2 regions of the Paenibacillus sp. B1-35 genome follow, and region 2 is predicted to be linked to the other one. Evidence: riboswitches for the same ligand, from Rfam matches in the RefSeq annotation. Region 2 holds a riboswitch; the other holds the start of a gene.

Region 1 (3,418 bases), 150 kb from region 2:
ATCCGCAGCTGGCTGTTTGGAGTCATGCTCCTCTGGCAGTTGAAATTGAGAACTATGTATTGCGAGAGTTCGCTGTGCGATTCGGCTACCCGCGAGAAACGTCAAATGGAACATTTACGACGGGAGGAGCAGAAGCTAATTTGACAGCCGTACTTACAGCTCTCTGCGATCATTTCCCGGAATATACAACAAAAGGGCTTGCAAGCCTGGATAAGCCCCCTGTGATGTATGCTTCAAGTGAGAGCCATCATTCCTTAGTAAAAGCGGCTCGTGCCTGCGGATTGGGTACGGATTCTATCCGAAGTATACGATCGAATGCATCTTTGCAGATGGATGCGGAAGCGCTAGCCCTTCAAATACGGCAAGACCGCGAAGCTGGCTTTGCCCCTTTTTTGATTGTGGCTACGGCTGGAACGACAGGTGCAGGGGCCATTGACCCGATTGCGCATATTGCGGAGCTGGCTGAACAGGAAATGATATGGCTGCATGTTGATGCAGCGTATGGCGGTGCTATGATATTGGCGCCAGAATTGGCCAATTGGCTGCAAGGAATTAATAGGGCAGATTCCATTACATTCGATGCACATAAATGGCTGTCTGTACCAATGGGAGCAGGTATGTACTTCACCCGTCATCCCCATATATTGCAGCAGACCTTCCGAATGACAGCGGACTATATGCCCAAGGAAGGCACCGAATTGGAGACGTTTGATCCATACACCCATTCCATTCAGTGGTCACGCAGATTTATCGGGCTGAAGCTATATATGTCGCTTGCAACGGCGGGATGGGAAGGGTACCGGTTACTCGTACAACGACAGATTGAGAGCGGCAATTTTTTGCGGCAGGAGCTTGAACGATCGGGATGGTCGATTATGAATGATACGATAATGCCAGTTGTTTGTTTTAATGATCAGGCAGCATTAGCAAATCATGATATGGATTTCGTACGATTCATACATGAGAAGGTACTTGCTACAGGCAAGGCATGGATCTCGATTTTCACCATACAGGATACCCCGGCGCTTCGTGCTTGTATTACCAATTTTGATACGACCGAACAGCATATGAAAGAATTGATTCACCTACTGAACGAGGCTCGGCAGGAGTATATGACGCAAAATCCATCCTATAATGGGATGATTTACTAAGCAGTTCATATTGCTTAATTCGATGGGGTCAACTATAATATAACCTACAACTTTATAACTGGATGAAGTTTGCGGGAGATAGACAACACGTCTAGCCGAAGGGGTAAGCTCTCAGGCGCTTGGCATACCGAGCAGCAATTGCGAGTATGTATAAGCAGGACCGTAAATGGACAGGACTCTGGAGAGACTCCATCATTGGGGCACCGAAGGGGCAAGACGAATCGCATTGATCGAATCGTTAAAACTCTCAGGTAAAAGGACAGGGATGCAGATGCATAGGAAACATAAGTTTTATTTGGGTTGTATTATCATGTTCCTGGCGAAAGCTTTTTTAATTCTGCACGCATGTCCCCAGAGTCAAATCATACGATTTGGCTCTTTTTATTATTCAAGACGAGGGGAAATGATTTTGCAATGATTGAACATTGGTTAGACAAATTGAACAGTTTCGTATGGGGGGCGCCGCTTCTTATTTTGTTGGTAGGGACGGGGATATTACTCACAATTCGTTTAGGTGTCCTTCAATTGTTTCGCTTGCCGCTTGCCTTGAAGCTCATATTTAAGTCAAAAAACGAGGGGGCTGGTGATGTATCCAGCTTCGGTGCGCTTGCGACTGCACTTGCCGCCACAATCGGAACGGGGAATATTGTTGGTGTTGCGACTGCAATCAAGGTAGGGGGACCAGGTGCGTTATTTTGGATGTGGGTCGCTGCTTTCTTCGGAATGGCTACCAAATATGCGGAGGGGCTGCTAGCCGTTAAGTACCGCAATATTGATGATAATGGACAAATACTCGGTGGGCCAATGTACTATATTGAGAAGGGCTTAGGCATGAAATTCAAGCCTTTGGCTGTGTTCTTCGCCATTAGCGGCGTGCTGGTCGCACTTCTTGGAATCGGTACCTTCCCGCAAATTAATGCGATTGTTACCTCTACTGAGACGAGTCTTGGTGTGCCGGCAATTGTAACTGCGGTCATTGTTACAATTGTTACTGCCCTTGTTACAATCGGGGGGATTCAAAGTATTTCGCATGTGACGACTACGATTGTTCCTGTTATGGCTATCATTTACTTTATCGCTAGCTTCGTCGTGCTCATCACGTTTGCGGATCAGATTCCCCATGCAATGTCCTTAATATTCCATGGGGCATTCAATGCGACTGCAGCTGGAGGAGGTTTCCTCGGCGCCACGGTTATGATGGCGATACGCAACGGAATCGCGAGAGGGGTATTTTCGAATGAATCCGGTCTCGGAAGCGCACCGATTGCTGCAGCAGCTGCCAAGGTGAAATGGCCAGCCGAGCAAGGTCTTATTTCGATGACGGGGACATTCATAGATACGATTATCGTATGTTCGCTGACCGGCTTAACCTTGATCGTAACCGGAGTCTGGAATGGCCCTATGGAAGGTGCTGCTTTGACACAGGCTGCATTTGATGCAGCATTGCCATATGGTTCCTTTGTACTCACGCTATGCTTGATATTGTTTGCCTTTACGACAATATTAGGATGGAACTATTATGGCGAGCGCTGCATGGTTTACTTGTTCGGCGTGAAATCGATCCTGCCTTATCGGCTTGTCTTTATTGCAATCATTGGTTTTGGTGCATTTATAAAGCTCGATATGATATGGAAGCTTGCAGATATCGTAAACGGGTTGATGGCATTGCCGAACTTGATCGCACTGCTTGGGTTGTCTGGCGTAGTCGTTCATGAAACGCGTCTGTACTGGAAACATAAAGAGACGGAAAAATAAATGTTTACATGTAATACTGGTGAGAAAAAGCTGGCAAATGACACGAAAGTGAACATTTGCCAGCTTTTTTTTCGCGAAAGGAAACTTTTTGGCAATCTTATGCATCTAATTAACAGCTAGTCGCGTGTATGGGGTAAAGAAGGGAGAAGAAACGGCTTGTATACCGATATAGAAATCGATATAGAGACAGATGTGAGGTTGGCTAAGGAAGGAAATAAAGAGGCTTTCATTCGTCTCATCAAGAAGCATGAAGTCCAAATGTACAATATGGCCAGATCCATTGTCAGAAGGGATGAAGACTGTGCGGATGCAATGCAGGAAGCCGTGTACAAAGCTTACCGTGCGCTGCCAAGCTTAAATCATCATGCCTACTTTAAGACATGGCTTTTTCGTATATTGATCAATGAGTGCAATATGATCTTGCGGAAGCAGGCTCGTGTTATTATGTTAGCGGAGCTGCCGGAAATCGGAGAGGCTCCTCCGGAAATCAGTGATCGTCTTGATTTGCGTCA
Region 2 (3,418 bases):
CAAAAAAAGCGATTGTCATTCCACTCACCTAGCATTCTATTTAGCATTGTAACGTCTGGTTGTCGATGCTTCTATTGTACTCTTTTTCGGCGGCGAATCCTATCGAAACTTCTCACTTTGTGGATGAAAAAAACCTGCTGCACCAGCATTATACCGATACAGCAGGTTCTACGTACACAACCCATTGATCCTTCTATTATTAGTCAATCAGCTTCGCATATTGCTCAGCATTCAGCAGATGCTTCACTGCTTCCGCAGCGCTGCCTTCCACTTCAACTTCCGCAATCCAGCCGTCTCCGTATGGACTGCTGTTCACAAGCTCTGGCGACGCTTCCAATTCATCATTTACCTTCGTAATCGTTCCAGATACCGGACAGTACAACTCAGATACGGTCTTCACAGACTCAATGGAGCCCATGCTGTCCCCCGCGGACAAGCTGGTTCCTACTGAAGGAAACTCGATGAATACAATGTCTCCCAGTTGAGCCTGCGCATGATCTGTAATGCCAACTCGTACTGTATTGCCTTCTATGGCGATTACCCATTCATGCTCTTCACTGTACAGCAATCCATCCTTCACTTCACTCATGTCAACGCCCCATTTCATTCATAATGTCATTCATTAGGCCGTCTATCCATTAGAGATCATTAAAATGGGCAGAGAGCGGCCTAGCGCCTTGTTCTCTGTCCTCGGTACCTGAGAGATCCCGTTCCAGCACAATAGTGGCAGAACTTACCCCTTTGGTGGCAACTAAATATGCACTCTCCAGAGCTGCGTCAGAATGGCGGTTATTGTACCTGAGAGATTCATTGCCAATCGGCAGCTGGCAACTTGCTCCTTCGGTGTTGACAATCATCATTGTCAAACTCTCCCGACCTTCCTCGTTCGCAATTACGATTTCATTTGGGTAATTATAACAACCTTAGATTATTGCAAGATACGTACGATTGTCAATATGACAAGCAGTGAAATCGAATGTGAAGAAAATATCAATTGACAAAGTGTGGAAGGCTCAACTAATGTAGAGATGACAGTTGAAAATGGCGAATGATGGTAAAGGGAGAGACTGCTGAGACATAGCAGCGCCGAAGGAGTAAGCCGTAAGACGTGAATCTCTCAGGCAAAAGGACTTTTACCGGACGCATCTCTGGAGAGCACTGTAATTCACCAGATCGAATACAGTCACCCAAGGGGAAAGCCGATGATACATGCGGAAGCAGACGAATCGTTTGCAGCATTCGGCGACACTCTCAGGTACAAAGGACAGAGCGAGAGACGAAGAGGATAACACATCCACTTTTCTTTCGGCTGTCCTTTTTTGTTCGCATACCAATGGTTTGTCCAAATAAGCGTATCGAGGTGATTTCATGAGTCAATTGAAGAGAACGCCAATATTCGATCAATATTCAACATTTCCCGGTGCACGCTGCATTGACTTCGGCGGCTGGGAGCTTCCTGTTCAATTTATCGGTATTCAGCGGGAGCATGAAGCTGTGCGCACACAGGCAGGCTTGTTCGATGTTTCCCATATGGGTGAGTTTATCGTTAGCGGCCCGGCTTCCCTAACGTTTCTTCAACAGATGACAACGAATGATGTATCGCGGCTTGAGGACGGGAAAGCACAATATACGCTGATGTGCTACCCTGACGGAGGAGTCGTCGATGATATTCTCATCTATCGGATGAAGAGTGACCGATATATGCTTGTTGTCAATGCCTCCAACATCGACAAAGACTATGCATGGCTGCAGAAGCATTTGATTCATGGCGTGACCTTGACAAATGTATCGAACCGCACGGCACTGATCGCCCTTCAAGGGCCGAATGCCCAAGCTATTCTCTCTACCGTATCAGAAGCGCCTATTGATTCGCTTGCACCTTTTCATTTCCTAACGGATGCACAAGTATGCGGCGTGTCAACTCTTCTATCCCGCTCTGGCTATACGGGCGAGGATGGATTCGAGCTCTATTTGTCCGCAGAAGATGCTCCGGGGGTATGGGCTGAACTGCTTCGTGCCGGTGAATCATTCGGCTTGCTGCCAGCAGGGCTGGGGGCAAGAGACACGCTGCGCTTCGAGGCACGTCTGCCGCTCTATGGACAAGAAATTACCGCTGATATCTCACCGCTTGAAGCTGGACTCGGACGATTCGTCAAGCTGGATAAAGGCGACTTCATTGGCCGTGTTGCACTTACGAAGCAAAAAGCTGATGGCCCAGCAAGGAAGCTGGTAGGAATTGAAATGATTGATAAAGGCATTCCCCGCTCTCATTATCCGGTGCTTGCCAACGGGCGCGTAATTGGTGAGGTCACAACTGGCACGCAGTCGCCAACATTGAAGCGCAATTTAGGACTTGCCTTAATTGAAACCGCTTTTTCAGAACTCGATACCGAGGTTATGGTAGAAATTCGCGGCAAACAGTTGAAAGCCCGCGTTGTCCCTACCCCATTTTATAAACGAAATCCGATCCCTGCCAAAGGAGCGAATCCATCATGAAGCATCGTTACATTCCAATGACGGAGCAAGATCAAGCCGACATGCTGCAGCAGATTGGCATCTCTTCCATGGAAGATCTGTTCCGCGATATACCAGCATCCATTCGTTACAATGGTGTGCTTCCTATGTCCGAACCACTAGATGAAGCAGCCATGATGAAGCATATGAAGCAGTTGGCTTCTCGCAACGCAGACAATGAGAGCCACACCAGCTTCCTTGGCGCAGGAATATACGACCATCATATACCGGTTGTCATTCAGCATCTGGTCTCCAGATCTGAATTTTATACCGCATACACGCCTTATCAGCCTGAAATCAGTCAGGGTGAGCTGCAAGCAATCTTTGAATTTCAGTCCTATATTTGCGAATTGACAGGCATGGCTGTTGCCAATGCAAGCATGTATGATGGCGCAACAGCAATGGCCGAAGCAGGAGCACTTGCTGTAGGCGCAACGAAGCGCAAGCAGATCGTCATATCGAGCACCGTACACCCAGAGGCAAGACAAATTGTTCGCACGATGGCACGAGGACTGAATGTTGAAGTGGTCGAGATCGGTTATAAAGACGGCGTAACTGACCTTGCACAACTTGAGCATGCAGTCACGAACGAGACTGCTGCCGTACTTATTCAGTCACCGAATTTCTTTGGCTGCATCGAAGATATCCGTGCAATCGAACCAATTGCACATGCGCACAAAGGTTTGCTCGTAATGAGTACGAACCCGCTAAGCCTTGCTCTTTTAGAGAGCCCTGGCAAGCTCGGTGTCGATGTATGCGTCGGAGATGCGCAGCCTCTTGGTATTGCACCTTCATTCGGCGGGCCAACATGCGGTTTCTTTGCGGTAGCAGAACCGTATATGCGGCGAATTCCTGGAAGGATTGTTGGTCTGACCAAAGACTTGGATGGCAAGCGCGGCTTTGT

What was found. A riboswitch is a leader RNA that binds a small molecule or an ion and turns the genes downstream of it on or off. The one in region 2 is predicted to bind glycine.
Region 1: linked by a shared signal. The riboswitch ahead of ACQ5BJ_RS01415 (alanine/glycine:cation symporter family protein) and the one ahead of gcvT (glycine cleavage system aminomethyltransferase GcvT) in region 2 are both predicted to bind glycine.

What each region holds. Positions count from the first base shown of each region.
Region 1 is NZ_JBCHVJ010000001.1:291,689-295,106, forward strand. Features, by position in the region: gene ACQ5BJ_RS01410 (pyridoxal phosphate-dependent decarboxylase family protein) at 1-1,151, shown strand, start outside; glycine riboswitch at 1,320-1,424, shown strand; gene ACQ5BJ_RS01415 (alanine/glycine:cation symporter family protein) at 1,566-2,906, shown strand; gene ACQ5BJ_RS01420 (sigma-70 family RNA polymerase sigma factor) at 3,063-3,418, shown strand, end outside.
Region 2 is NZ_JBCHVJ010000001.1:139,108-142,525, reverse strand. Features, by position in the region: gene murI (glutamate racemase) at 1-19, opposite strand, end outside; gene gcvH (glycine cleavage system protein GcvH) at 200-589, opposite strand; glycine riboswitch at 777-885, opposite strand; glycine riboswitch at 1,049-1,143, shown strand; glycine riboswitch at 1,147-1,270, shown strand; gene gcvT (glycine cleavage system aminomethyltransferase GcvT) at 1,369-2,496, shown strand; gene gcvPA (aminomethyl-transferring glycine dehydrogenase subunit GcvPA) at 2,493-3,418, shown strand, end outside.